4 regions of the Marinobacter sp. LV10R510-11A genome follow, and region 3 is predicted to be linked to each of the others. Evidence: riboswitches for the same ligand, from Rfam matches in the RefSeq annotation. Region 3 holds a riboswitch; each other region holds the start of a gene.

Region 1 (7,568 bases), 320 kb from region 3:
AGGAAGTGGAATGTGATCGCACCAGCGCCGTCACGCACAATGATATCCACGTTTGTGAGATAGTGGAGCGGCCGGGCGATCACGCCCGTCTCTTCGCGCAACTCACGCGCGGCCGCTTCCAGTGCTGTTTCGCCAAAGTCTACATGCCCGCCAGGGAACCCCCAAAGCCCGGCATCAGGTTCGTTACGTCGCCGGACGAGCAAAATGCGACCGTCGCTAACCACCACGGCAAGGGCTGCAAGACGAGGGGACGCGGTCACGATGAAACCTTCCTTCTGGTCGTGGCTTGGGCTCCGCCGAAGGCAGCAATAAGCGCACCTAAAATATAAATAGCCAAGACCTTCATAGTGGCGGTCGCGTAGCCTACACGACCTTCGACGAACTGAAGGACAAAGACGGCCAGCGGCCCCAAGGCAGTGATCGTGGCAAGGGTTCCGGTAGAGAGCATGGAAATCGCCTTTTGCATGGCAAATACCGGGAACGCGATAACTATGAGACCCACAAGGACCACCACGGCCAAGTTTTGTGTATCCACAGCTCCTTTGGCGTCGATCCCCAAGCCGATAGCGCAGAGTGAGAAAATTATATAGAGTGGAAATCGAAGTCCATACTGCGCAATCGGGGCGATCCCGAGCCGGTCAAGGCGGTGACCGTAGATCATCATCACCGCAAGACTGATAGCGGCGGTGGGGAGCCCGCCTCGCACAAACCCGGAGCGACCTAGTATGGTGATCGCCCAGAGATAAATCACACCTAATCCGATAACGGCCAGACCTATTTTTTCAATGCCGTTGTGTGGAGTTGTGGCCTCTGGGACGCCAAGACGAGAGGCGGCCACGATAGAAAGTGGAATCAGCCCGGAAAACACCATGAAAACTACCGCTGGTTCGATCATCTGGAGGGCGAAGAAATAGGCAATCCACACTATGGTCGTTGAGAAGCTCAGGCCGAGGAGGCTTCTCCGCTTCGACCAGGCGATGTTGAGTTGATCCGGTGTCCGCAATTGGGCCCAAGCGAGCGTGGCAGCAGAGGTTGTGCCAAAGACTAACGCTCCGATAACGAATGAGTCATGGGCCTGAAATATACCGCCGAAAAAGACCGCCTGAATGGCCTCCAGTCCGACAAAAAAGATGGCCCAGAAGAGCCCAATGCGCAGTCTACTCATGCGGTTCTCCTGACGCACCAGACTGACCGTGCTGTCGAGTATGATTCCGGCTTGCTACACTGGCATTACCCAGATCAGCTTGGAGGTTCCGGGAACATGCGTCCCCATCTCAGCTACGACGTTACGCAGCACCCTGTAATATTATAAGACCAACATTTCCATATAGAAAAAGCAAGGCGCAGTTGCCTTTATCTACCTCCGGCGAGCCATTATAAGAGCCTGGCTCAGATCAGCCCTAACTCCAGCCGCGCTTCCTCCTCCAGGTTGTCGTAGCTCCAGGGCGGATCAAACACCACATCCACCTTGCCGTCTTTGACATTCGGAACCTGCAATAGCTTGTCTTTCACGTCGCCGGCAATAATGGTGCCCATTCCACAACCCGCCGACGTCAGGGTCATTTCAACAAATACAAAATGCTTGTCCTGGTCAATATCCAGTTTATAGATGAGACCCAGACCGACGACATTCACCGGAATTTCCGGGTCATAGACCAGTCGCATCGCATCCCAGCATTGCTGATCACTGATTTGCCCATCCTCAGGGGGTTCGAACACGATGGCGTCTGACTGAAAGCCCAGCTTCTGGGTGACTTCTGGGGACAGTCGATACAGATTGCCCTGGTAGTTAACGGTGTAGCTGCCGCCGAGCGCCTGGGTTATCGAGACAGACGCTCCCTGCGTAAGCGTGACAGACTCACCGGAGGGCACCTTTAGGGCACTGCAGTCTTCTGACAAAACGAATGTTTTGGGCGGTTTTGCCGGTTTTTTCGAGTTCGGTGCCTTGATCGTTGGGGTCTGAAGACCATCCTCTTCATCAAGGCCGATCTGCATGTCCTGGAGATAGGGCACGCTTGCCGCTTCGAAATAGAGGATCAGGTCACCAAACTCTTTTCTGACATCCTTGGCTGACTCTTCGCCGGGCGGGCAGAAGGCCAGGCAGGTCTGGGCATTCTGAGTGCCACCCTTCTCCATATAAACACGCACCGTCATTCCAGGCACTTCCTGCTTTGCAAGCAAGGACATCAGGAAATCATTGGCTTCTGGTGTTATTTCAGCATTAATGTTCACGAGCTATACCCCCCATGTTCTGCGTTTTTCACGACTGCGCTTGAGCTGGTTGGTTTTACACTCTTTGCTTACAAGATCCAGCCAACTCAAGTGCTGATCCCAGCTCTCGTCTTTAATATGCTCGGGCTTGTCGCAAGTCATCGTTACCTCCTTAGGCACTGTGAAAATGAGGGAAGCTCTTGCATGCCTTATCCGGCCTCGTTTGATGTCGATCAGGAAACGGTGAAGCTTTCGCCGCAACCGCATTCAGCAGTGGCATTGGGATTGCGGAACTGGAACACGGAGTTCACGCCTTCCGTCACAAAATCGATCTCGATACCGTTGACCAGCGCCATGTGCTCTTCTCTGACATAAACATCCACACCGTCGATGTGGAAGATCTTGTCATCCGCTGCGGCATCTTCGACCCATTGGGTTTCATATTTGAACCCGGAGCAACCGCTCTTCCGAATGGCCAGGCGGATGCCTTTGGCTTCCGGTTGCTTGTCTACTTGTTTACGCACATGTGTGACCGCACTTGGCGTCATGGTGACGGCAACGGTTGGTGTGAATACTTCGGCTGTCATGGTTCTACCTCCATCAGGCAAAAAGACGCTGGATTTTCTGCAGGGCAGTGAATAACTGCTCAGGCCTCTTGAAACGTTTGATTGAAAAAGTCATTCAGCCGAAGCTGCACTGCTTCGCGAACCGCCTCAACGGGAATCTGTTCAACCAGTTCGTTGATAAACGCGATGGTCAGCAGCGTGTTGGCTTCGCGACGACCGATGCCACGGGAAACCAGATAGAACAACGAGGTTTTATCAAGCTGGCCAATAGTGGCACCGTGGGCGCATTTTACGTCGTCGGCGTAGATTTCCAGCTCAGGCTTGGTGTCGATCTCCGCGCCGGTTGAGAGCAACAGGTTCTTGTTGTTCATATTAGCGTTGGATTTCTGGGCACCCTGATGAATATGGATGCGCCCATTGAAAATCGCATGAGACTGGTCGGCAGCGATGTTGCGATAGGTCTCTTCACTGTCGCAATGGGCTGCTATGTGCTCGATTGACGTATGGTTGTCGTAGTGCTGATTGCCCTGAGTGACCACCACACCATTCAATTTGCACTCGGCGCCTTCGCCTTCGAGACGTACCTGCAAATCGTGCCGACGCAGCGGGCCGCCAAAGCCGACGCAGTGGTTTTCAAAACGCGAGCTGGCCGCCTGGCGAACACCCGTTGCACCGATGTGCTGAACGCTTTCGCCTTCCAGGGTCAGCCTCACGCCGGTTATCTGGGCACCTTCCGCCAGCACAAATTCGGTGACCGTGTTGACCATCACCGGCTCACTGCCGGTAGACATGTACTCTTCTACCAGAGTCATCTGGCTGTGCCTTGCCGCATCGACATAAATACGCGGATAGGCAGAACCTGCCGCCGAAGCGTTGACTTCGTGGATGATGAACAGCGGCTGGTCGAGCACGGCTTCCTTGTCCAGCTGGATAAACAGGCCATCTTCAAACCGGGCGGAGTTCAGCCGGGCCATCTGCACGGCCTGGCTGTCCAGTGTGTTGTCCAGGCGCTCTGCCAGCGCAGCAGCGCTTTGGTCGTCAAGGTCGCAGAAGCGCTGAATACGAATGCCGTTAAGATCCGGAAAGTCGCTGGCTTCCGGCACCATGACGCCGTTGCGAAAAACCACGCGGTAGCCAGGCATCAACAAGCTGGAGCCTTCCTTGCCAAGGAATGGCAGGGAAACGGCAAGCTCATCCGACAGCTTCAGGTGGCGGCTGGAATACTTCCAGTTCTCGGTTTTACGGGTCGGCAATGGCATATCCACCAGAGCCGTGCCCCTTTGTTTGCGCAATTCGAGCAAAGGCCCGGGCAGATAGCGGCCGGCCGGCTCAAGAAAGGCGCGGGAAAGCGTTGGTGCTGACTTCATTCGATGGCCTCCGTTAACCGGCTGGGGAGCTGGCTGTGGCTTCTTTGTCTTTCACGTTGAGCCAGCCATAACCGCGCTCTTCAAGCTCATGGGCCAGCTCGCGACCGCCGGATTTGACGATTTTGCCACCGGCCAGAACGTGAACATAGTCCGGCACAATGTGGTTCAGCAGGCGCTGGTAGTGAGTCACCATCAAGATGGCTCGATCTTTAGCGCGCAGTGCGTTAACACCGTCCGAAACCACGTGCAGCGCATCGATGTCCAGCCCGGAATCGGTTTCGTCCAGAATGGCCAGCTTGGGTTGAAGCAGCAGCGCCTGCAAAATCTCGTTGCGCTTCTTCTCGCCACCGGAGAAGCCCTCGTTTACGCCGCGCTTAAGGAAGGCCGGGTCCAGATCGACTTGCATGGACACTTCCCTCGCATGCTTCATAAACTCAGCCGCGTTCATCTCCGGCTCGCCACGGTGGCCGCGCATGGAATTGACGGCGGTACGCAGGAACTGCAGGTTGCTGACGCCTGGAATCTCTACCGGGTACTGAAACGCCAGGAAAACGCCTTCACGGGCCCGTTCTTCGGTTTTTAGGTCCAGCAGGTTTTCACCGTTGAACGTGACTTCACCCTCGGTGACTTCAAAGGTTTCACTGCCTGCCAGCACCTGTGACAGGGTGCTTTTACCTGAGCCATTGGGGCCCATAATGGCGTGGATTTCCCCGGCCTTGATTTCCAGGTTGATGCCCTTGAGGATTTCTTCGCCCCCAACGGAGGCGTGTAGGTTTTTGATGTTCAGCATGTATTGGCTTCTCTCTTTTCTGAAATCTGTCATCTGAAATTCTGTATTTAACCGACCGAGCCTTCCAGGCTCACCTCAAGCAATTTGCCAGCTTCAACGGCAAACTCCATCGGCAGTTCCTTGAACACTTCTTTACAGAAGCCGTTCACAATCATGGAAACGGCCTGTTCAGGGTCGATGCCGCGCTGGCGACACAGGAACATTTGTTCGTCGCTGACCTTGGAGGTCGTGGCTTCGTGCTCGACAATGCCCGATTTATTTTTGCTCTCGATGTACGGAAAGGTATGCGCACCGCAGCGGTCGCCAATCAGCAGCGAATCGCACTGGGTGAAGTTGCGTGCGCCCTCTGCGCCGGGGCTAAACTTCACCAGGCCACGATAGACGTTGGAGCTTTTACCGACGGAAATCCCTTTGGCGATGATGGTGCTGGACGTGTTTTTGCCCAGGTGGATCATCTTGGTGCCAGTGTCGGCCTGCTGGTAATTGTTGGTCAGCGCCACGGAGTAGAATTCGCCAACGCTGTTATCGCCCCGAAGGACGCAGCTGGGATACTTCCAGGTAACGGCAGAGCCGGTTTCGACCTGAGTCCAGGAAATCTTGGAGTTTTTGCCGATGGCAGCGCCACGTTTGGTGACGAAGTTGAAGATGCCGCCCTTGCCGTTTTCATCGCCCGGATACCAGTTCTGGACGGTGGAGTACTTGATCTGGGCGTCGTCCAGGGCCACCAGTTCGACCACCGCTGCGTGGAGCTGATTTTCGTCCCGCACAGGAGCGGTGCAGCCTTCCAGATAGCTGACGTAGCTGCTGTCTTCGGCGATGATCAGGGTGCGTTCGAACTGCCCAGTGTTGGCTGCGTTGATGCGGAAATACGTGGACAGCTCCATGGGGCAACGCACGCCTTTTGGTATGTACACGAAGGTGCCGTCGGAGAAGACCGCAGAGTTCAGGCCTGCAAAGAAGTTGTCACCCGCCGGAACCACAGAGCCCAGATATTTTCTGACCAGCTCCGGGTGCTCCTGAATGGCCTCGGACATGGAGCAGAAAATCACGCCCGCTTTGGCGAGTGGTTCTTTGAACGTTGTCGCGATTGAAACTGAGTCAAACACGGCATCGACCGCCACGCCTGCCAGTTGTTCACGCTCGTGCAGGGGGATGCCCAGTTTTTCGTAGGTTTTGAGTAGCTCCGGGTCCACTTCGTCCAGGCTCTGGAGCATGTCTTCTTTGCGTTTGGGCGCGGAATAATAGGAAATTGAGTTGAAGTCAATTTTTGGGTAACCCACGTGCGCCCAGTTCGGCTCATCCATTTCCAGCCAGCGACGATAGGCCTTCAGCCGCCACTCAAGCATCCATTCCGGCTCTTTCTTGAGGCCGGAAAGGCGGGCAATCACGTCTTCGTTCAGTCCGGGTTCGAACGTGTCGGACTCGATATCAGTCACGAAACCGTGCTCGTATTCCCGCTTGACCAGCTCGTTCACTTCTTTATCGGTAGTCGCCATTATCGTCGCTCCGTATCTCTCATTGAAGGCTCCAAGAGCCTTGTTTTTTCTGCGGTTTTCATTTAATACCCAAGGTCATCATCGCTTTCTTCCTGATGTCTGGTAAGCGCGCCCATATCGCTTTTTTCCTTAATTAGTGTCGGAACGATGCTAAATGTGGATAACGAATTTGTCAATATAGTATCGAAACGCTATCGTATTGGCCGTGACCTCATTACGGTCTGAATATTGAAGAGGTGACCTATTAAAGGTGTTCAGGGCCTCACACCCTTTAGGAATACGGCAATACTATGGTATCGCTCCGAAACTACAATATTGTTAAGATAATTTTTAAACGCTATTATGTAAGACTGATTAAGGAGCTTGAAATTAGACGCCACCAAATTAAGTATGATCGAGGAGCTGGAAATGAACGGTCGCGCTAATGCGGAGTTGGTCTTTCACTTGGGGCGCATAGCGTCCGGCGAGGGTCTCGCGGAGGGGCTGACGGCAGCCCAATGGGCGGCGCTCAGATACTTCGCGCAGGCCAACCGTTTCTCGCAAACGCCGTCCGCCTTCGCCGCGTTCCATGCCACAACCCGGGGTACGGCGTCACAGACAATCAAAAGCCTCGAAACCCAAGGCTATCTGACACGCATGCGGTCAGAGGACGACAGGCGCAGTGTCCGGCTAGTTCTGACCGAGAAAGCCCGGGGCATTCTCGCGAATGACCCCTTCGAATCCCTGGTCCGTGCTGCGGAATCTCTACCCCCCAGCGTCCAAGGCCACTTCGCCAGTGCGTTGCAACGCTTGCTCGGTCAGGTGACGCAAGAGAGATGTAAACCTCGCTTCGGCGTCTGCACGTCGTGTCAACATCTGGAAAGCGACGGCTGCAGCCAGGACGGACAGGCGCCCTATGCGTGCGGTTTCATGAGCGCGCCCCTGTTTTTGGAAGAACTCGACGGAGTCTGCATCAACTTCATCCAGAGCAAACCCGTAACGGTGAAGGGTTCTGTCACCGGAGCCGAACAGCGATGAGTCCTGTTCTGCATCAGCGTTTGCCCTCGTCAGGACCGTGTCATGACTGATACAGCTTCACTGAAGCCCGTTAAGGAATATAATGAATTCCAAACCGAAATTCTTGTCCACCACCGCCACG
Region 2 (7,568 bases), 290 kb from region 3:
AGGACGCTCTCGGCTGGCTTTGTCGTGCTCAATCGCCAAGCTGCCCAAGCGGTCTACCTGTACCTGATACTGTTCAACCCGGGCCTGCAGATCGGTCACCTGCTGCTGCAGAGTTTCCCGGTTATTGGCTAGGGTTAAGTAGTCACCCCGAGGTTTTCCGGTGGCTGTCAGCAGCTCTTTTCTCTGCTGTTCCACGGCCTGGATAACTTCATCACCACCCGTACTGGCCACGTCGCCTACCAGGTTGTTCAAAGCAGACTTTAGATGACCGCCGGCGTGCAAAACGGCCTTTTCAATATCCTGCCCGGTGCCCTGCTCGACCCAAAGCAAACCCGGAATACCCCAATGCTCTTCTTTGCTAGCGCCCTTTTTGGGGAATTGATAACCCAGCAATTCTGCAAGCTTCTCTTCGGCTTCTTCACCGCTAAACCCCGTGCTATCAATCAACAAATCACAGCGGTGCCGCTTAAGGAAGCGCTTGTCCAATCGCCAGTGCTGGCCATTATGTTCAAAAGAGAGCTCAACCGTCGGCGCAGCCGAGGAATCTCCCCAGGGCGCAAGGTCCTCAGCGGATTTTGATCGGTAGCGCTCAAAAAACGCCGCGCGAATGGCGCGAACCAGCGTACTTTTACCAGATTCGTTGGGGCCGTGTATCAGGTTGATACCGGGCTGCAGGTTACCCAACTCAAAGCCCTGCCGGAACTGGCGAAACTGCTCAACCCGTAAACGCTGAAGCTTCATTGGGCCACCTCGGTGTCCTTTGATGTCAGCAGGCTGGCCAGAATGGCTAGGGCATCCCGTGCTACTTCTGCGTCACCATCAACGTCGGCAGTTTGCTGTCTTTTTCGTAGTTCCTGAACCACTTCTCCGAGATAGCCATCTGCATGCAAGGCGGCGATGTCATCCTCAGTAGGTTCCAACTGCAGTCCGGTTCGGTCACAGGTAACGCTGCGGTACCTTGCCTCTGCTATGGAAAGTGCATCGATCAGTTTTTGATCACCGGCCAATGTAAGCGTGCCGCTCAGCTTCAAGTCCAGAACCGAGGCTTCAGGCAACTGGTTGATTCGATGCAACAGCTCATCCAGGTCGGAAGGCACGGACAAAGTCTCTCGCCACTGGTGCCATTGATAGCGTGCGGTTTCATGCCGGGTAACCTTCGGTGTCGCGCCCGGTTCTTCGATATTAACAATCAAGACATACCCCGCATCGTTATTGCGGAAGCGTTCCGGCTCTGGTGTGCCGCTGTACCAGGTACGCTCGTTGATCTCCTTTACACCGTGCCAGTCACCCAGGGCCAGGTAATCCAGCTTTGCGGTTTGTGTTCGGTCTGGGGCGATGGGGTTTGTGGAGTCAATGTCCTCTGGCAGCACACCCTGCACACTGCCGTGGGCCACGCCTACTCTCAGCATATCTGAGGGCGTTTCTAACTCGTCAAAGGGCTGGGTCAGATCGCCGTAGGTATGGCGCTGCGTTAGAGGTGCCGCCAGCACGGCAATACCCTGCTCTGGCAATGGGACAACACCGGATTCAAGCGCGAGGTGTACGTTTTCTGGGACCGCATCAAGGCGCCTAGCGCGCGTCCAAACACTCTCTGCAAGCGCCGCGTCGTGATTACCGGGTAGCATTACCCAAGGGCCGGCAAAGCCACGGGTGGCATTAAATACCCGCCGAATGGTGCGATCGGAGACCGTTTGGGCATCGAACACATCACCTGCCACCAGCACTGCATCACACTGGTGCTCTGTGGCCAGCGCAGCCAGCTTCTCTATGGCCTCGTAACGTGCTTCAACGAGCGCTGCACTGTCTTCAGTATCAAACCGGCTGTACGTGCGGCCCATCTGCCAGTCAGCTGTGTGTAAAAATCTTGGCACCCGTTTTCTCCCTAAAAGAAATGGCATTGTGAGCATGGTACACTCAAACCAACTCAACGGGGTGCCGGGCAAATGCCGGGCTGAGACCATACCCGCGGAACCTGATCCGGATTATGCCGGCGAAGGGATTGAGCACTCACCGGCTTCGGTGGGGCCCGCGGCACGGTTGCCTTTTATGGTTACCCCAGATCTGCTGCGGAGGCTACAACATCATGCTCATTCGAGCGCTTACACTGCTCCTGTTCACTTTGGCCTCTGTGCCGGCAAACGCTCAAAAGGCATCTTCTCTCACAATTTATACCCACCCGTCTTTTGCTGCCGAATGGGGCCCCGGGCCTGCTGTTAAAAAAACTTTCGAGAAGACGTGCAATTGCCAGATTAACTATGTGGTTTTGGATAGCGGTGGTGACATTCTTCAACGCCTGCGCCTTGAAGGCAAAAGCACCCAAGCCGACGTGGTGCTGGGGCTGGATACTGGCACCATGGAAACAACGCGGCAGACGGGTTTGCTGGCGAACCATGAAATCGATCTATCCGCCCTGAACTTGCCGATCGACTGGCAGGATTCAGTATTTGTACCTTACGACTGGGGCTACTTCGCGTTTGTTTACGATACCGAAAAACTACCTAATCCGCCGGAGAGCCTGGAAGCGCTTATCGCAGCGCCTGATGATTTAAAGATCATTATCCAGGATCCCAGAACCAGCACACCCGGCCTTGGGCTGCTGTTATGGATGCGCCACGTATACGGCGATCAGGCTCCAGAAAAATGGCAGCAGCTTAAGGGCAAAATTCTCACCACAACCAAAAGCTGGAGCGACGGCTACTTCTCGCTGTTCATGAACGGCGAGGCGCCTATGATTATGTCCTACAGCACCTCTCCTGCGTACCACATGGCGGTGGATAAAACTGACCGGTACCAGGCTGCCGAATTCAAGGAGGGCCACTACCTGCAAGTTGAAGTTGCAGCATTGGTGCAATCATCCGACCAAAAAGAACTGGGCCGAGCGTTTCTCGACTTTATGCTAACCGCCGATTTTCAGCGCCACATTCCTTTGAAAAACGTCATGTATCCAGCCACGGATCTGGGCGACGAGCTGCCAGAGGTGTTCGATAAGCTGATTCAGCCCTCAGAGGCACTTTATTTTGACCCGAAAGTGGCAAACGACAATCGGCGTGAATGGCTGAATGAGTGGCTCGACGCAATGACCCGCTAAACCTAAATGTGCCCACTCTGATGAATCCTAACCGGCACCCTGCACCTTTCAGCCGCCCCGGATGGCGGCTCTGGCCCGGGCTGGCCATCGCCAGTGCACTCATAGTACTGGCGATGGCGGGGCTGGGTGCGTTGGTATGGGAGGCCTCGCTCCCGGATCTGAGCGAGCTCTGGCGTAACCGTTATCTACGCACCGTGGTTACCTTTACCGTTTGGCAGGCGTTTCTCTCTGTTGTGCTCAGCCTGCTTGTGGCCATTCCTGTAGCCAGAATTCTAGCCAGGCAACCGGCCTTTCCCGGTCGTTCAGCTTTGCTCCGCTTAATGGAGCTCAGCCTTGTGCTTCCCTCAATTGTGGCGGTATCTGGCCTGGTGAGTGTTTATGGGCGCCAAGGCTGGTTCACGGGTTTAGCCGGCGACTGGCTGGGCACGTCCTGGAACCTCTACGGTATCAACGGTATTGTGCTGGCCCACGTGTTTTTCAACGCGCCCCTGGCCGCACGGATTCTTTTACAAGCCATTGAGAACGCACCGCCATCCCAGCGCCGGGTTGCCGCGCAGTTGGGGCTTGGGCGCTGGTGGTATTGGCGTGCCGTGGAGTGGCCGGCGGTGAAACCCGTGATGCCTGGCCTTGCGGCTCTGGTTTTCACCCTGTGTTTTACCAGTTTTGCCATCGTAATGACCCTCGGCGGAGGGCCAGCGGCCACCACCATTGAGGTTGCCATCTACCAGTCGTTGCGCTTTGAATTCGATGCCGGCCAGGCCGCTCTTCTTGCCATGGTTCAGCTGGTTATCTGCGGCTTTCTTTGGTGGTTGGCGGCCCGTAAAGGGCTCACCGCATCGCTACTTCCGGACCGGCGGGTTGCTTCACACCGGAGTAAAGCAGGCAGCTCAGTTTGGGCACGCTTGGGGGACGGGGCAGCTATGGTAGTGTTTGTGCTGTTCCTGTTGATGCCGCTGATTGCCATTTTACTTCGGGGACTGCCGGGGATGGGTTCTGCTTTCTTCCCGGAAGGCTCTTTCTCTGTAAACCCCGCCTTGCTCGATGCCACGCTGAGAAGCCTGGCCATCGCTCTGCCCGCCGGGCTCATGTCGGTAAGCGCCGCACTGCTGATTCTGGCTTGCGGAACCACTGCGGCCAAGCCTGCGATTACTCGGCTTACGGATGTAGCTGCGTACCTTCCCCTGATGGTTCCGCCACTGGTACTCGGCACTGGCTTGTTTCTGCTGTTCCGGCCAAGCCTTGGCAACTCCAGCCAAGGCTTGGTGCTGGTTACGCTGATCAACGCAATGATGGCGTTACCCTTTGTATTGCAGATGCTCCGAGGCCCCATGGGAAGCCTGGATTCGGCGAGCCGCCAACAGGCCGATCAACTTGGCGTGCTGGGCTGGTATCGCTGGCGCTGGCTGCACTGGCCGCGCCTGCGCAAGCCTCTGGCATTGGCAATGGCGTACGGCACAGGTTTGTCACTGGGGGATTTCGGCGTTATAGCCCTGTTCGGGAGCCCGGGCCAGCCCACTCTGCCGGTGCTGCTTTACCAGCAATTGGGTAGCTACCGGATGGATGCCGCCGCCGCGACCGGGTTGTGGCTGGTATTACTTCTACTGATGCTGTTCAGCCTGTTTAACCGGCTGGGCTCCCCCCTATTCAGAGCCAGCCTGGCGACCCACTCTACCCGCACTGTTTCGGAGCCAGAACATGCTTGAAGCAAAGAACCTGGTTTTCGCTTATCCAGAGCAGGAAACCCCGTGGAACTTTAATTTCACTATAGAGCCAGGCCATTGCATTGCCATCCATGGCGCCAGTGGATCGGGGAAATCGACACTAATGAATCTTCTGGCAGGCTTTCTTGAACCTCGCTCTGGCGACATCCTGTGGCAGAATAAATCCCTTCGCAATAGCGCGCCTTGGCAACGGCCCATGACCAGTGTTTTTCAAGAGCACAACCTGTTCGAACACTTGAGCGTTGAGGCCAATATTGGCCTAGGCATTCACCCGGGCCTTAAACTCTCACCAGAGGATGAACAGGGTATCGAGCGGGGTTTACAAAGCGTTGGCCTTGGCGGTTTTGGCAAGCGTTTGCCCGGCGACCTTTCTGGCGGCCAGAGGCAACGTGTTGCTCTGTTACGAGCGATCCTGCGCCAACAGCCAGTGATGCTCCTAGATGAGCCCCTGGCTGGACTGGACAGCGATGCACGGGGCCTTCTGAGGCAGCTCTTACTAGAACAAAAAACCAGAGGCACACTCATTGTGCTTGCCAGCCACGACGAGGAAGACCGCCGGATACTGGCAGATAGCGTCTGTAGTCTCTAAGCTAGTAAGCTAACCAACCAACTTTTGGATTTCTGACACCCGTGCCCAACAGTGCCAGCTCCCCAGAACATCAAAACGCTTCCCAGATCCGGAGCCAGAACGGCACCCTGGCTATTCGGGGCGACTGGACTCTTGCCGATTATCAGGCACTTAAAAAGCAGATCGAAGAATATTCTGATCAGCGATGGGAAACGGAACATGTTGATCTAAAGGCGCTCGGGCGGGTCGATACAGCAGGCGCCTCTCTTCTGGTTGCGCTGCTGGGGTCGGAAACCCTGAGCGCACTCACACAACAGGATGGCACGCTGCCCCAAGAACAAAACGCACTGCTACAAGCCGTAGCTGATGCTATGCAGGAAAAGCCTGCGCTGGAGCCTGAAGGCCTTAATCCCGTCTTGCAGTTTCTCACCGAAACCGGCAAAACCGTGGAAGCCATCTGGCACCTGATCTATCTCTTGGCGGGATTTGTTGGGCAGATTCTCGCAACACTTTTTATTGTTTTGCCTAGGCCCAGCCGGTGGCGTGTTACACCATTTGTAGCGGCCCTGCAGAACACCGGGCTCAACGCCCTTCCGATTGTGGCTCTGCTCACCTTTCTGGTGGGTGCCGTTGTGGCGTTCCTTGGCGCCACGGTGCTGAAAGACTTTGGGGCCACTATCTATACGGTCAATCTGGTCGCCTTCTCGTTCTTACGGGAATTCGGGGTTCTGCTCGCCGCCATTCTACTTGCAGGTCGCACCGCCAGTGCCTTCACGGCACAGATTGGCGCCATGAAGGTAAACGAAGAGCTCGACGCCATTCGCACGCTGGGGCTGAACCCGGTTGAACTGCTGGTAATCCCCAGGGTTCTGGCGATGATGATCAGCCTGCCTATTCTTACCTTTGTGGGAATGCTCGCCGGTTTAGCAGGTGGCGCTATGGTCTGTGCGATTTCCCTGGATATTTCCCCGGCTCAGTTTATGGCGATTATGGAGCGGGACGTTGCACTGAAGCACTTTCTCGTGGGTATGTCGAAAGCCCCCATCTTAGCCTTTCTAATCGCGGCCATTGGCTGCCTTGAGGGGTTCAAGGTAGGCGGCAGTGCTCAATCAGTGGGCGTGCATACAACATCCAGCGTGGTTCAATCTATTTTTGTCGTTATTCTTCTGGACGCCATTGCTGCGCTTTTCTTTATGGAAATGGGCTGGTAAATCATGACGAACTCAAACGTTCAGAAAACGGACAGCCAGCCTGCGCCTGTCATCGAAGTCCGGGGCCTTGATAACCGCTTTGGCAGCCATGTTGTTCACGAAGATCTGGATCTGGATCTTTTCAAGGGAGAGATCCTGGGCGTTGTTGGTGGTTCGGGGACGGGCAAATCCGTATTACTCAGAAGCATTGTTGGCCTGCATAAACCTACGGCTGGTCGTATCCGGGTATTCGGGAAAGACCTGGACGAACTGAGCACTAAAGAACGCTCGGAAACTGAACAAAGATTTGGTGTTCTGTTCCAGAAAGGTGCCCTGTTCACCTCATTAAACCTTTTACAGAACATTGCTCTACCATTGATTGAGCACTGCAACCTGCCTCGCTCCGACGCGGAGGAACTTGCCCGCATGAAACTGGCACTGACCGGCTTGCCAGCCGATTCTGCCCTCAAGTACCCGTCGGAACTCTCCGGTGGTATGGTCAAACGCGCAGCCTTGGCCAGATCCTTGGCAATGGATCCTGAAATCTTGTTCCTGGACGAGCCGACCGCGGGCCTTGACCCAATTGGCGCTGCGGCTTTTGATAAGCTGATTGTTACCCTCCGGGACGCACTGGGATTGACTGTTTTTCTGGTCACCCACGATTTGGACACACTGTATACAACCTGCGACAGAGTGGCCGTGCTGTCTCAAAAGAAGGTGCTGGTCGCAGACCGGATTGAAAAAGTCGCAACAACAGACGACTCATGGATCCAGGATTATTTTCATGGCCCCCGAGGGCGGGCCGCCAGTTACGCATTCCGGGCTCAGGAACCGAGCCGGCAACGGGAGTAAGAGACTATGGAACCAAAAGCACATCACGTGATCATCGGGCTGTTTACGCTGATTGCGGTTGTGGCAGCACTGTTTTTCGCGTTGTGGCTAGCCAAGTCATCCGCTGATCGCGAGTGGGTCTATTATGAAATCGTTTTTGATCACGCGGT
Region 3 (7,568 bases):
ACCAAAGAAGAAGATCAGGCCCCAATGAGTGCCGAAAGCTGCCCGGTCAGGAACCGTCTCTTCTGTCGGCGCGACCAATTCGTGAGACTCAAAGTAAGGGTGATCAACGGTTTCACTGGGCATTTCCAGCTTGCTGACCACACGACGTCTTGGGTACACGCCAAAGCAACCTGCGTAGCATTTCGCATCAACCACTTCCCGTGGGAAGAAGGCAGCCACTTCCTCTTTCGTGCTCTTCGGATCAAACACCAACATTGAGGCCTGGTATGCGCTGAACCCGTAAGCTCTCTCTATAAGCTCGAACGCTTTGAATCCGGGCGGGCGATACGCAACCTCGCCAAAGTACATCTCACCATCTGCAGTGACGAAGTACTCGGGATGAATCAAACCGAATTTTATCTCGAACGTTTTGATCAACAACTCGATCTGCTTGGTGATCGCGTTGCGCCAGCTCTCGAGTTGCGCGGTAGCGGGTACAAATACCGAATAGCCCAAGGTTACATATTCGGAAATATTGAGAAACTGGATTTTACCATCGTGGATCCACGCCTCAACGGCAAACTCCCAGCCATCTAGGTGACTTTCCATCAGTAGCGGATATTCTTCCGCCGGAATGTTGTCGATTTCTTCTACTTTTCGGATCATTCGGTGGCCAAGGCAACCGGCCTTGTCGAATGCTTTAACGTGTATCGGGTCGTCCGGGTCACCATCCAGCTTGAGCAGCGTCTGGTTGACTCGCTTCATAAAGCGCACGATGTCTTCTTTCTCGTGCGCTTCCTCGAAGATACCCACACGAATTCCGCCAAGCTGTGCACGGCGCTTCATCAGAGCCTTGTCGCGGAACAGAATAGACTGCCCGAACATACGAGGGCTATCGAGGAGGACAGAGTTGATCGCCCCCGACCACTCGACGGTTTCCTCGAACAGCGGTATCGCCACATCAACACCTTCCGCCTTAAGCCTTTTTGCAATCTCCAGGGACCGATCGTTCAGACGGAGAAAATCCCATGGGATGAAAGGTATCTTGTTTGCAGTACAGAAATCAGCAGCCCACTCGGGGGCAACCACTATATAGCGGCGGTCAAACTTTTGTGCCGCCTTGATCGCATTGACGCTCCAGCCAAGCAGGGCGATGTAGCCTTTGTTCGGATCCTTGGGAGTCTCGGTTCCTTTGACTGAGTCCATGTTGGGATCGAGCCAAGCTGCTACTTCTTTGCGTAATTGAGTTTCTGGTGTTATCGACATTCGTGGTTCTCCTTACTGATTAGCACAGACAAACGGCGTGGATATTTAAACACACCCGATAAATTGGGTGATTTGGCTCCGACGTTTACCTCAATATAGTCGTCGTGGTTACAATTGGAAACAAAAGTCTCAGAATAGTTTGCTTCCGAAACGCCTTAAGAGCATCTTTGGGCGATTCGAAGCAGCCAATTGCTTAGGCAAGGACATTATTGTGACTATTTCCAGTTCTGAATCAGATACTAATGTTTTGCTTGCAACCTTTGACGGGGCGCTGGAACAGCTTGCGCTTGCCCGAAAGACCGCTCCCATGGCGTCTAACAGGGAAGTACTGGACGCAGCACTCCTCGTTATGGAAGCTCCGGGCGGGCTGGACGCGCTGTACGCCCGAGTACCGGCAATGGAGGCCAAGGGCATATTTACCAACGGTGATTGGGGCCAACCCGCTATCCTGAGGCCCGCGCTCGCCGTGCGCACGTTACGCCAGGGTGCGCCAGACTTCACGGCCATCGAAGCCCTGAGTGAGCTTAGGCTGCTTGCTGTAGCTATGGGTGATTTTCGCCATCCCGGAATTTCAGCAGAGCAGGCCAAGCGGTTTTTGACTCAGGTGACGGCATTGAATCTGGATCTGCTGTCAGGCCAGATGAGCGAAGCGGATCGGGAGCGGCCACAGGGGCTAGGACAAATCGTCAACTCGCTCTATCAGTATCTGCTCAGCAGGCTGGGCTACGAGAGTATTCTCGACAGCTTGGTGGATGAAGTGCGCCGTTTGCTGGCCCAGCGACCAATACAAACAGACAGCATTAAGCAGATGGTCAGCCAAATTGCCAAATGTCTGTTTGATCCGGCAATAGAGACGTCGGGTATGGATAAAGCAGCGCGCCTTGTGAGCGCTTTATTCGGCCCAGCTGCAGGCTGCCGCGATGACCCGGGCTTTGCAGTCTATAGCGAGCGCCTGGCGGCCATGGACGAACTCGCGCTATCTAAAGAGGCCCAGGGCTTTGCCAGTGCAATGCACGAAACGGGCATGGTTTCTCCCTACCATCCCATGTTGTTACGACACCTGCTCGCTCACTGGGATCATCTGATACCTTTGGCACTGGGCCTGAGCATCACCGGCAACGACGCCCTTCAATGCTACCGCCAGATTGTCCTCAAACTGATAGACGAAGTTGTACACCCGGAAACCAGTCAGGCTGTATACGGGCTGGCCATGCTTCTTGAACGCGGCTCTCTATTCACCCCACCAGTGGCTTCGGGCTTATGGCGGCACGTCGAAATGAAGCTGTGCTCGGCGGCATCTGAACAACTGAGCGAAGTTTTCGGCAATGCACACCCTCCGCGGGTGTATTTACTCGCCGGTGTATTGAGCCTGCTAGGGCAACCTTTGGGTGTTGGCCAGGGTAACAACCCGACGTGTCAGTCGGTTATCGGCCTTTCAATGTGGGCCTTCAACAACGCTGATTATCTGTTGCAGTTGGTGGCCTGGGCCGCCCGTGATGATGATGTCGTTATGCGTTTCGAGGGTCACCAAATAACCTCTCAACACCTGGAAGCCGGCCTTGCGAAAGAACCTCCAACAGATGTGGACCCGGTTTCACTGGTTCTGGTGCCCCACCTTGATCGGATTTATGGCGAGATGGGGCGCTTGTGCGGCGTGCGGGACGACGACCTGCACCGCTGGATAAACCCTGAAATGTATGGCTGGTGGGTAGGGCATGGGTTTCTTAGTGTCATAAGCCGGGAGACAGGGAAAATCCACGACTATCAGTACTTTATACGCCACTTTTATGCCTGCTATCACCCATATTACAATGGCAACATACCGGTTATCCATCCACAACCAGCCGGCATCGCAGTTACCGACAGTGGAGGGCGCCTAGTTGGACGCCATGCCATAACCATCATCCGGGTGAACCTTGATCGACATGGCGAAATACGCATCTATTTTTTCAATCCCAACAACGACAGCGGCCAGGATTGGGGCCAGGGTATTAATTGCTCGACCCAGAGTAATGGAGAACGCTACGGCGAAGCGTCGCTACCGTTCGCTGAATTTGCTTCACGCTTGTGCGTATTTCATTACGACGCGAGAGAACTGGGAGACATGTCGATGGTTCCCGAAGCAGACGTTGCATGCGCCACAGAACTCGGCCGCGACAGTTGGGCCGCGAGCTATGAGAAAGGCGCAGAAAACATAATCAAACCCACGCATTAGGAGTCCCACCCGCTATGGTCGCGACCCTCGATGATCTCGCAAAGTTGGCAAACTATTCGCTCATGGATTCTCTCAACTGCGACCCTGACGCGAAAGCAAACGGGCGCGACCATGAACCGCGACAAGTGTTCACGGGTCACTATGTTCCCGTTAATCCCACGCCAATCGAAAACCCGGAGTACGTCGCCCATAGCAAAGACTTATTTCGCGAACTGGGCTTTGCCGACAGCATGGCGCAGTCGGCTGACTTCGTACGTGTGTTCTCCGGCGACCTTACGGGCGTTCCAGAGCCGATGCGTAAGGTCGGTTGGGCGTGTGGCTACGCACTGTCTATCTACGGAACCGAATACAACCAGCAATGTCCGTTCCAAACCGGCAACGGATACGGCGACGGGCGCGCAATTTCAGTGCTAGAGGCCGTCATCAGTGGTCGACGCTGGGAAATGCAATTAAAAGGCGGTGGCCGGACGCCATACTGCCGTGGGGCCGACGGTCGGGCCGTTCTACGCTCGAGTGTCCGGGAGTTTCTGGCACAGGAGCACATGCACGCACTCGGGGTGCCAACGTCACGTTCCCTAAGCTTGTACGTCTCGAAAACGGAGAAGGTCAGGCGGCCGTGGTACTCACAGGGCTCACATTCGAAGGATCCAGACATACTTATATCTGAGCCAGTCGCCATCTCAACGCGCGTCGCACCGTCGTTCCTTCGGGTTGGCCAACTTGAGCTCTTCAGTCGTCGCGCCCGCAAGAAGGAACACCCGCACGCGATGGAGGAGCTCGAGAAGATTGTGTTACACTTGATCGATCGTGAGTACGCAGACGCAATCGACCAGACACTAGCCACCGCCGAAAAAGTGGTGTTGCTTGCCCGCGAGTTCCTCGGCCGACTCACGTCGCTTGTGGCGAACTGGATCCGCGTTGGCTACTGCCAAGGCAACTTCAACAGCGACAACTGTGCCGCCGGCGGCTTCACACTCGACTACGGGCCATTCGGATTTTGCGATGTGTTTGATCCGCATTACCAGCCATGGACCGGTGGCGGACATCATTTCGCGTTCCTGAATCAACCAGAGGCAGCAAAGCGCAACTTCCACATGTTTTGTTCAGCGCTGCGGCCGTTGCTGACGTCGCATCAGGATTGCTTGCAACAGCTCGACGAGATTCAAAGTGATTTTCCAAAGGTGATGCAAACGCAAATGGAGAAGATGTGGGCTGCCAAACTTGGGCTTGATGCTTTTCACCCGGCGCTGTTCAGCGAGCTCGCAACGCTGATGGAGCAAACGTCTGTTGATTACACCATTTTCTTCCGCGAGCTCTCGAGGGTGCCTGACGATATTGGCTTACTCAAAACGAGCTTCTACGAGGGCTCGACGTACGATACAGACCCAGAAGGCATGGACAAGCGCTGGTCTGAGTGGCTCACAAAATGGAAATCGCTCACTCGACCGCGCTCTCGTGAGGAGCTTTCTCGACAGATGAAGCTCGTCAATCCAAAATACAGTTTGCGGGAGTGGTTTGTTGTGCCTGCGTATCAACAGGCGGCTGGGGGGAACTATTCTTTAATTCGAGAGCTGCAGGAAGTCATGACGCAGCCATACGCCGAGCAATCGAAGACCGTGGAGGAGCAGTACTATAGGCTGAAGCCGTCGGAGTTCTTTGAGGTCGGTGGATCGTCGCATTATAGCTGCTCGTCGTGATACGCGCGCTAATAGCGCCCGCACCAGAACAATCCCATTTACGTCGCCAGGGGAGTCCTGCCCACAGCAGGACTGAGAATGCTAAACCCTGGAACCTGATCCGGTTAATACCGGCGGAGGAAGTGCGACATGTTAGTACCTGCTTCTCTGGCGCTTTCAGGCGCCCTCATTCTGTTTGCCTGGCTGGGTCTGCGAGCCCGTTTAGCTGACGGCGGTCTTGATGACTATATCACCGCCCGTAACAGCCAGGGTGCCCAGGCCATTGGCCTGTCTTTTTGTGCCTCGGGCATGGGCGCCTGGATTCTGTTTGCGCCACCGGAAGTTGGCGCTCTGGTCGGGCCAGTCGCACTTGCAGGTTATGCTGTCGGTGCTGCGCTGCCGTTTATTGTATTCGCCTTCTGTGGCCCCGCGATTCGTCGATACTTGCCAGAAGGGCGCAGCATTGGCGAGTTTGCCCAGGCCTGTTACGGCAACGGCGTACGCCGCTGGGTAACGACTATCTCCGTACTCTACATGCTGTGTTTCCTGACTGCGGAACTGACCGCAATCGGTGCCATCACCAATCTGTTGTCCGAGCTTGACGGTAGTATCGCTATTGTCGCTGTCGCCGTGACCACGCTGATCTACACCGCATGGGGCGGTCTGCGGGCCAGTCTTGAAACCGACCGCTGGCAGGCATTGCTGTTGCTGGCGCTGCTAATCGTCGTAGCCGTCGTGGCCTTGCCGCAACTGCCGAATGCACTCGATACGGCCAAACTGCCCGATATTCCGTTGTCCGCCTCACTGAGCGTTGCGCTGACGCTGGTGATTGCCGTAACCGCCGCTAATTTATTCCATCAGGGCTACTGGCAAAGACTCTGGGCAGCCGAGGATGATGGCGCGCTGGGCCGGGGGGCCATTCTGGGTGGCGGTATTACCGTACTGGTAGTTGGGCTGGTTGGCGCACTGGGTATTGCGGCATCACTGAGCCTGGACGATATCGGCACTCCGCCGATCCCGTTCTTTGCCTTGCTGACACAGGCACCGGCCTGGCTCGGGATTGTCGCGCTGGTACTGGCGCTCTGTCTGGTAGCGTCGTCGGTGGATACCCTCCAGAACGCTCTGGCTTCAATGGCCGTTACAGAAAAGAAGGGCCTTTCACTGACATCCGCCCGCTGGATTACCTGCTTGTTGATGGTTCCGGTCGTGCTGGTTGCCTTGCAGGGTTACTCGGTGCTCCGGCTATTCCTGATCGCGGACCTGTTGTGCGCAACCTCGGTTATTCCGGTATTTCTGGGGCTCTGGTCGCGGATGACAACATCGGCCGCCGTTGCCGGTGCGATGGCAGGAATTGTGGGCGCGGTGCTGCCCGGTGCCGTGAGCACTGGCAGCGTAATGGCCGGTTTTGAAGCCGCCAGCTTCCCCGGCGGCATTCCCACACTGGTGCCTTTCCTGGGGGCGTTATGCGCCTCCGCTGTTGTCAGCGTCGCAGTGGCTTTGATGACACCAAGGAGCTGCTGACCTGATTGACCGTTCCTTCCCGCCCTATGTGGGCGTAGTCTATGAGTGCAAATATGGTGACACTGCCATTTTGACGAATGTCTAAAAACTTGACGCGAGCGAGTAGACTTTATGAACGTAGTCATTATAGGCGCGGGGATTATGGGAACCACTTTTGCCACCTTGGCAAAAGAGATAGCACCGGATCTGGATATCACCATTTTAGAGAGACTGGACAGTGCCGGCGGAGGAAACTCCTCTCCATTCTGGAACGCCGGTACGGGACATGAAGCTAACTGTGAGCTTAATTATACTCCAGTGGATGGAGAGGCCATTTCGATTGAAAAAGCTTATAAGATTCATGCCCAGTTCAATGTTGCCAAGCAGTTTTGGGCATATTTGATCGAAAAAGGGGCCATCAAAGACCCTAAAACGTTTATTAATCAAACCAAGCATTGCACCATTGTTTCCGAATCCGCTATTGAAGAACTGCGATTACGGTTCAAGGAAATGTCGGCTCATCATTTTTTTGAGCACATGCGGTACTCCGAAGACTTTGATGAAATCAAGAGCTGGATTCCTTACACCATGGACGAGCGCCCACGCCATGAAAAAATGGCGGCTACCGTCATTGAGACAGGTACGGATGTTAATTTTGGTGCGTTAACGGAGCAAATGGCGGCCCACGCAATGCAGGACTTGGGTGTAAAGTTTGAGTATGGCACCCACGTTAAGCGCGTGCACAGGAGCCCGACCGAGCGGTGGGTTATCGAGGCTGAATGCAAAGGGAAACCGGTTCAGTACAAAGCGGATGTGCTTTTTGTCGGTGCCGGTGGGGGCGCATTTCCCCTTCTGAAAAAAAGCCACTTGCCGTTTCGAAACCGCTTCACCGGCTTTCCTGTGGGTGGGCGCTTTCTTCGGGCGCCGATCAG
Region 4 (7,568 bases), 1.4 Mb from region 3:
CCTCCTTAATAACGGCATCGAGGCTGTCACGGGTATTTACGCCGAGCAACGCGCCATCAGCACTGGCCATAAGGTGCGGATCTGTTAGTTGCAGTACCCGAAGCGGCCGGGTGGTTTGCTTTGAGGTCATAATGCTTTGATCTGCTCGCAGTCCATCGTTTGATGGGTAGAGTTCAGTCTACGCCCTCGCCGGCACTCCAGACCGCATGCTCAAGCGGCAGGTGGCCAAACTTCAGGCAGTACTCAAGCCAGTCGACGAGAAATCCGTTGACCTGAACTTTTTCATCCGGGTGGTGCATAAAGCGGTTAGGGTAATCGTTAACGGCCGCAATTTGCGTATCCCGGTAGCAGCTGATGACCTCTGCCATCATGGCATCGTGGTACACCCGCACGGTCATCCGTGGGTTGTTGAGCCAGCGACCGCTATTATGGATCTGCTCGAGCAAGAGGGTTTCGGTATACCGCGCGGTTTGCAGCACCTGCATTCGGACTCGGCCCAGATATTCGCTTTCCCGGTGCAGTTCAATGTCGCACACGGGGCGCCCTTCAACTCTTAGCTGGCGCAATCTGAAAAGGCGCTGATAGTTGCCCTCACACAGGGCCCCCAGTTGACGCAGATCCGGCACATAGCGTTTGGGTTTCATTGTCCACTCACCCATAACTACCTCCCCGCCCGCAATCTGGGCCGGTTAAGCTGTAACCACTGAATGGCGATGATGGCCGCTGCGTTGTTGATGCGGCCGTCGCTGATCATGGCTATGGCTTCATCGGCCGAAACCACGTGGGCTCGTATGTCTTCGTGCTCGTGTTCGAGGCCGTAGAGGCCACCTGAGGATTCGGTACTTACACGACCATAGTAGAGGTGAATCATTTCGGTGGTGCCACCTGGCGAAACCAGGTAATTGCATATTTTTTCAAGTGTGCTGAAGCTAAGCCCGGCCTCTTCCTGGCCTTCTCTCTGGGCGACGTCTTCGTTGGTTTCGCCTTCTTCGTTCATGCCGGCTACGAGTTCTAGCAACCAGGGTGATTGGTCGCGCCCGAGTGCGCCCAGGCGGAATTGTTCAAGCAGGACGAGTTCGTCGCGATCTGGGTCGTAAGGGAGTACGCAGGTGGCGTCGCCGCGGATGAAGAGTTCGCGGGTAAACTGGGGCATGTTCCGGCCATCGAAGCGCGGGTGTGTCAGCCAGAGCTTGTCCATGCGGAAGAAGCCTTGAAAGACGGTTTCACGCTTTTCTATGTTGACGTCGCTGGCTTTAAATTGGAACGGCTCGGTCATGGTTTACCCTGCGGTGGAATCGATTTTGAACGATAGCCGCTTGAGGACATTTATTGCAAGCGCTCCTTCGCGTATTCGCGGACTTCGTGGGAGATTTTCATGGAGCAGAATTTCGGCCCGCACATGGAGCAAAAGTGCGCCACTTTGGCGGAGTCCTTGGGCAGGGTTTCGTCGTGGTAGGCGCGGGCTGTGTCTGGATCCAGGCCGAGGTTGAACTGGTCTTCCCAGCGGAATTCGAATCGAGCCTTGGAGAGTGCGTTATCGCGTATCTGGGCGCCTGGGTGTCCTTTGGCGAGGTCGGCTGCATGGGCGGCAATTTTGTAGGTGATGATGCCGGTTTTTACGTCGTCTTTGTTAGGTAGGCCCAGGTGTTCTTTGGGGGTTACGTAGCAGAGCATAGCGCAGCCGTACCAGCCGATCATGGCGGCGCCAATGCCGGAGGTTATGTGGTCGTAGCCCGGGGCTATGTCGGTGACCAGCGGCCCAAGAGTGTAAAACGGCGCTTCGTCGCAGCATTCCAGCTGTTTGTCCATGTTCTCTTTAATCAGGTGCATGGGCACGTGACCGGGGCCTTCTATCATCACCTGCACGTCGTGTTTCCAGGCAATTTTGGTGAGCTCGCCTAGGGTTTCCAGTTCGCCGAATTGGGCGGCGTCGTTGGCGTCGGCTATGGAGCCGGGGCGCAGCCCGTCGCCTAGGCTGAAGGAGACATCGTAGGCTTTCATGATTTCGCAGATGTCTTCGAAGTGCTCGTAAAGGAAGCTTTCTTGATGATGAGCCAAACACCACTTTGCCATGATGGAGCCGCCACGGGAGACGATGCCTGTGGTGCGCTTGGCGGTCATGGGTACGTGGTGCAAGCGTACGCCTGCGTGAATGGTGAAGTAGTCCACGCCTTGCTCTGCTTGTTCTATCAGGGTGTCCCGGAAGATGTCCCAATTCAGGTCTTCGGCAACGCCGCCTACTTTTTCCAGCGCCTGGTAAATGGGTACGGTGCCGATGGGCACCGGTGAGTTGCGGATGAGCCATTCCCGGGTTTCGTGAATGTTCTTGCCAGTGGACAGGTCCATGATGGTGTCGGAGCCCCAGCGAATGCCCCAGGTGAGTTTTTCTACTTCCTCTTCAATGGAGGAGGTAACAGCGGAGTTGCCGATGTTGCCGTTTATTTTCACCAGAAAATTGCGGCCGATAATCATCGGTTCGGATTCCGGGTGGTTAATGTTGGCGGGGATAATTGCCCTGCCCCGAGCTACCTCATCACGCACAAACTCCGGGGTGATTTCTGGCGGTAGGCTGGCACCGAACGACTGGCCCGGGTGCTGGTCTTTCATTAGCCCTGTCTCACGGGCTTCCTGCAATTTCATATTTTCGCGTATCGCGATGTATTCCATTTCTGGGGTAATAATGCCCTGGCGTGCGTAGTGCATCTGACTTACGTTTTTATCCGCTTTAGCACGCAGTGGCTTGCGTTCATCCATAAATCTCAGTGGATCAAGCAGCGGATCCTTCATGCGGCGACGGGTGAACTCCGATGTGTAACCGGGCAAGGTGGCGGTGTCTTCACGCTCGGCTATCCAAGCGGCACGAATGGCGGGTAGCCCTTTACGCAAGTCGATGGTGGCATCTGGGTCCATGTAAATGCCTGAGGTGTCGTACACCATTACGGGCGGGTTTTTCTCGCCGCCCAGTTCGGTAGGTGTATCCTGCACTGTGATTTCCCGCATAGGCACACGCAGGTCGGAACGGCTACCCTGTACGTATATTTTGCGCGACCCTGGCAACGGTTGTATCGCGGCGGAATCTACGCGGGCGGAATCACTGAGGTAAGTTGGCAGATCTGTCATCATTTGCTCCCGGAATTTTTTGTGACGATATTCGGGTCGCGCATGACGGAGAGAGCAGCTTTACCTTTATTTTAAAGGCAACGCTGGCTCTTCGATGGTCTGGTCTCAATCCCTACGCCGGTATTATCCGGATCAGGTCGCGGGTTCTGCGTTGCAATCTCAGCCGGTTGCCAAAAAGTCTGGCAGCCAGCACCCCGTCAAGACGCGAGTCTATAATGCATAGCCCTCAAACTGAGTGCTATTTGCAAGTGTAGAGCTGGGGACGATTATTGTCCATAATAGCCGCCAGTTTAGGCCGGCTTGATGTATCCATGCCACCACGGATGTCGCTTTCATGTAATCTGGGGCGATCCGGCATTTCTTTCAAGCGCCCCGGGTGGGTGCACATGTATTCAGGAGTAACAATGAAGAAACGATTGCTTTCCGGACTTGTTGGCCTCTTGGCGGCACAACCCGCCCTTTCCCTGGATCTGGTAGAGACCTATGAGAAAGCACTCTCCTACGACTCTGGCATTGCCGCAGCACAGGCAAGGTTTGAATCTCAGCAGGCAGCCAGCGATGTAAGCCAGAGTGCTCTGTTGCCGCAGATTGGCGCCTATGGCGAAGCCCGTCATATTGATTCAGACAGCCCCATACAGGACAACAGCTATCGGGAACTGAATTACGGTGTGCAGCTGACCCAGCCGCTGTTCCGTGCCGACGCATGGTTTCGCTATGACGCCAGCCAGTTTCAGACAGATTCTGCGCGTGCGCAATACAATCTGGCACAGCAGCAACTGATTGTAGATGTCGCAACCGCTTATTTTAACGTTTTGCGGGCTCAGGATACGGTAACGACCGCCCAGGCAACCGAAGCAGCGATCCAGCGCCAATACGAGCAGGCCCAGGAGCGTTTTGATGTGGGCCTGATCGCTATCACTGCGGTGTACGAAGCACGCGCCAGCTACGACGACAGCAGAAGCCTGCGGATTGCCGCAGAAAACCAGACGAACATTGCCCGGGAGCGGCTGGCCCGGCTAACAGGCGAATACTCGGAGGACCTGGAGAACCTGCGCCAGAACTTCCCTCTGGGACGGCCCGACCCAATGGATCCGACCGCCTGGGAGATGACCGCTCTTGAGCAGAACTGGTCAATTCAGTCAGCTCTGTATGACCTGAATGCCAGCGAAGCCGGCCTGAAACAAGCTAAGGCCGGCCACTATCCGACTCTGGACCTGAATGCCTCTTACGGCAAATCCGATGTCGACGGGATTGAGCAGTCCGCTCCACCCAGCGCCAGCGCCCAGCGTGACGGCGTCAGCACCCAGGCTATTATCGGCCTCAGCCTCAATATTCCACTGTATTCCGGCGGCGGAACCCAGGCCGGTGTGCGCCAGCAGCGCTCTCTGGTTACCGTGGCCGAACAGTCTCTGAATACCGTACGCCGCGACGTGCGGGTGAATACCCGAAGCCTGTTCCTGACCGTTAACAACAACATTGAAACGGCGTCAGCCCTGGAGCGGACGATTATTTCCCGCCGCAGTGCACTGGATGCTACGCGCGCCGGCTATGATGTGGGCACACGAAATATTGTTGAAGTTCTGGATGCAGAGCGGGCTTACTATGTTGCGCTGAGGGATTACGCTAACGCCCGCTATGATTATGTGAACAATACGTTCCAGTTAAAGCAGGCCGCCGGCACACTCAGCCCGAGAGATATAATTGAGCTGAACAACTGGCTCAGCGCAAGCGCCCCGGGCATTGAAGCCCTGGCCAACGACCAGGAAACTCTGGACGATCCAACCCGCTAACCTGCATTGATAAGGCGCAATTAAACGTAATGAATACCGGGTAAGGGGCGCGTGCCCCTATACCCGCTCAATAATCCCGTCGACCACCATGTCCAGCGCACCCCTGTTTTTGTTGACCACTAACAACGCCCTTTGGCCGCTGGCCCGGCGCTCATCGTCATCACCAAATAATGCCGAAAGATGTTGAAACAACTCATCGGAACCACCAACGATAACAACACCTCGGTCATCCAGAAGACGCTGATAAATGGTTTCAAAATTGAACACGTTGGGCCCGGAAATGACTGGAATACCCCATACTGCAGGTTCCAGCGGATTGTGGCCCCCTCGCTCAATTAGTGAGCCCCCTACAAACGCTGCATCACTGGCACCATAAAGCATCATCAGCTCGCCCATAGTATCCCCGAGATACACTTCAGCCCCCGCAAGTTCATCACCCTGGGACCGCTGGGCCAGAGAAAACCCCTGCCGGATGATTTGCTCTGCCACAGATTCAAAACGCTCAGGATGACGAGGGACGATTATCAGCAGAGCATTTGGGTAAGCCCCCAAAAGTTGGCGGTGCGCCGCCAGCAACTGAGCATCCTCTCCTTCATGAGTACTGCCGGCAATCCAGACCGGGCGGCCTGCCAACGATGCTCTGAACTGTAGCGATGCCTCACGCACATCCTCGGGGATATCCACATCAAATTTCACGCTGCCCGTAACATCAACCTTGGATGCCGCAACCCCAATCCGGCGAAAGCGCTCAGCGTCTTTTTCCGCCTGGGCAGCCACCCAACTGATACTGCGCATGATTGGCGCGACTAGACTTTTGACACGCTCATAACCCCGTGCAGAGCGTTCGGAAAGCCGCGCATTGATAAGGAAAACAGGAACTCGGCGGGATCGGCTTTGGCGTATCATGTTCGGCCATATTTCCGTTTCCATGATAACCAGAATCCTAGGATTGGCCCGGTTCAGAAACCGGCGTATCGACCCGGGTGTATCGTAGGGCGCGTAAGCATATTGAACCTGGTCACCGAACATTTTCATGGCTTGGGCTAAGCCCGTGTCCGTCATAGCCGTCATCAGAATGGTTATATCAGGGTTACGGGCGAGCAGGCGCCGAATCATGGGCGCAGCCGCAATGGTTTCGCCCACCGACACCGCATGCACCCAAACCACGGTACCGCTGGCCTGCGGCACGAAGCCCAAGCGTTGCCGCCAATTAATGCGCAGCTCAGGCGAGTGTCGGCCCTGCCACCATAATCGCAAAAGAATAAATGGCAATGCCAACCGTATAAGCTGTGAATAGATAAATTGAAGCACGCAAGACTCCCGGCAAATCGGTGCGGTATCATATCGCAAACCCTAATCATTTGCTTCCGACTGACCCTGCCGGGCAACATAGCCTGGCTAGCAACCTACTGAGTTCCCAGGATACGTTTTAAGTGAAGAAGAAATACCACAGCCAGACAAAAAACGACCCGGACTTTTATGGCGACAAATAACCTGCCAGCGGCGCCTGTAATATGGTTGCTCACAGACAACAAACCTGGGCATCGGAATCAACTGGAAGGCCTGGGCAACCGATTGCGAGTAAAAGCTGGCGCCAGCCTATACTGGGTCAACGCTCAGGATGTTAGCGTTCCATTATGGCGCGCACTGCTGGCGATACCCCCTGCACTGGACAAAGCGCTCCCCCACCCGGATTTGGTCATTGCCGCCGGCACGGGCACTCACAAGCTCCTGCTTTCTCTGCGACGGCTTAAAAATACCAAAACGCTGGTTCTCATGAAGCCCGGGTTCCCGCGCACATGGGTCGACGGAGCGATTATCCCCGCCCATGACGAGGTAGCCCAGAACCAGAAAACCCTGATAACACAGGGCGTTATAAATACCGTTACACCCCTGGCCAAAATTACTGACAAGCCCGAAGCCCTAATGCTACTCGGCGGGCCTTCCCCGCATTTTGACTGGGAAGATGACGTTGTTTTCGGGCAGATTACCCACCTGATTGGTGAGTATCCCCAATGGCGCTGGACAATCAGTGGCTCAAGGCGAACCCCAACTGCACTCAAGGCAAGGCTTGGTGAGCTGGCAGGCCCAAGAATCACCGTGGCAGACCCTGACGACACCCATGAAGACTGGCTAAACCACCGTGTTGCTGCATCTCGCGCAATTTGGGTAACCCCAGACAGCATGTCTATGGTATGCGAAGCTGCTACATCTGGTGTACCAACCGGGTTGCTTCAATTGCAGGAGCGCGCCGGTAGCCGTGTTGCAAGCGGCGTGCAGCGGCTGGTTGAAACAGGCTATGTGGCTCGCTGGAGTGATTATGCTACCGTAATGGGTGGCAAAACCGGCCAGGAGACGCCTCTATGGGAGGCTAACCGGGCCGCTCAATGGGTAATCCAGCGCTGGCTTACGCCAAGCACCGGCACCATGCAGAAGGGACAAAAGAGGAGCAACACTTGAGAATTCTTCAGGCATTGCCGGCCCTCTATAGTGGCGGTGTAGAAAGAGGAACCGTAGAGTTTGCCGCCGACCTTGTAAGGCACGGCCATGAATCGTTTGTCGTCTCTAACGGCGGCCCCTTGGCTGCGCGCCTTGAAGAACAAGGCTCAACGCATATTCAGATGCCCATTCATCGCAAATCACCTGCATCTTTTGGGC

The links. Region 3 has a riboswitch for thiamine pyrophosphate ahead of CPH80_RS04810 (sodium:solute symporter family transporter). Riboswitches for the same ligand answer to the same signal wherever they lie in the genome.
Region 1: another riboswitch for thiamine pyrophosphate. It lies ahead of CPH80_RS06375 (hypothetical protein); the one in region 3 lies ahead of CPH80_RS04810 (sodium:solute symporter family transporter).
Region 2: another riboswitch for thiamine pyrophosphate. It lies ahead of thiB (thiamine ABC transporter substrate binding subunit); the one in region 3 lies ahead of CPH80_RS04810 (sodium:solute symporter family transporter).
Region 4: another riboswitch for thiamine pyrophosphate. It lies ahead of thiC (phosphomethylpyrimidine synthase ThiC); the one in region 3 lies ahead of CPH80_RS04810 (sodium:solute symporter family transporter).

Annotation. Positions count from the first base shown of each region.
Region 1 is NZ_LT907980.1:1,329,318-1,336,885, reverse strand. It holds gene CPH80_RS06380 (NUDIX hydrolase) at 1-260, opposite strand, end outside; gene CPH80_RS06375 (hypothetical protein) at 257-1,165, opposite strand; TPP riboswitch at 1,198-1,309, opposite strand; gene CPH80_RS06370 (iron-sulfur cluster assembly protein) at 1,390-2,232, opposite strand; gene CPH80_RS21595 (hypothetical protein) at 2,236-2,373, opposite strand; gene CPH80_RS06365 (HesB/IscA family protein) at 2,445-2,798, opposite strand; gene sufD (Fe-S cluster assembly protein SufD) at 2,858-4,144, opposite strand; gene sufC (Fe-S cluster assembly ATPase SufC) at 4,158-4,934, opposite strand; gene sufB (Fe-S cluster assembly protein SufB) at 4,982-6,430, opposite strand; gene CPH80_RS06345 (MarR family winged helix-turn-helix transcriptional regulator) at 6,821-7,447, shown strand; gene CPH80_RS06340 (glutamate synthase-related protein) at 7,530-7,568, shown strand, end outside.
Region 2 is NZ_LT907980.1:1,299,785-1,307,352, forward strand. It holds gene CPH80_RS06210 (AAA family ATPase) at 1-741, opposite strand, end outside; gene CPH80_RS06215 (metallophosphoesterase family protein) at 738-1,871, opposite strand; TPP riboswitch at 1,919-2,016, shown strand; gene thiB (thiamine ABC transporter substrate binding subunit) at 2,084-3,088, shown strand; gene thiP (thiamine/thiamine pyrophosphate ABC transporter permease) at 3,064-4,791, shown strand; gene CPH80_RS06230 (ATP-binding cassette domain-containing protein) at 4,784-5,398, shown strand; gene CPH80_RS06235 (ABC transporter permease) at 5,485-6,588, shown strand; gene CPH80_RS06240 (ABC transporter ATP-binding protein) at 6,592-7,419, shown strand; gene CPH80_RS06245 (MlaD family protein) at 7,426-7,568, shown strand, end outside.
Region 3 is NZ_LT907980.1:1,008,031-1,015,598, forward strand. It holds gene CPH80_RS04795 (carboxylate--amine ligase) at 1-1,245, opposite strand, end outside; gene CPH80_RS04800 (hypothetical protein) at 1,457-3,460, shown strand; gene CPH80_RS04805 (protein adenylyltransferase SelO) at 3,475-5,157, shown strand; TPP riboswitch at 5,196-5,297, shown strand; gene CPH80_RS04810 (sodium:solute symporter family transporter) at 5,287-6,657, shown strand; gene CPH80_RS04815 (malate:quinone oxidoreductase) at 6,769-7,568, shown strand, end outside.
Region 4 is NZ_LT907980.1:2,431,144-2,438,711, forward strand. It holds gene cpdA (3',5'-cyclic-AMP phosphodiesterase) at 1-130, opposite strand, end outside; gene CPH80_RS11600 (DUF1249 domain-containing protein) at 174-659, opposite strand; gene CPH80_RS11605 (NUDIX domain-containing protein) at 662-1,276, opposite strand; partial or broken gene thiC (phosphomethylpyrimidine synthase ThiC) at 1,339-3,120, opposite strand; TPP riboswitch at 3,213-3,327, opposite strand; gene CPH80_RS11615 (TolC family outer membrane protein) at 3,525-4,910, shown strand; gene waaA (lipid IV(A) 3-deoxy-D-manno-octulosonic acid transferase) at 4,968-6,221, opposite strand; gene CPH80_RS11625 (mitochondrial fission ELM1 family protein) at 6,390-7,370, shown strand; gene CPH80_RS11630 (glycosyltransferase family 4 protein) at 7,367-7,568, shown strand, end outside.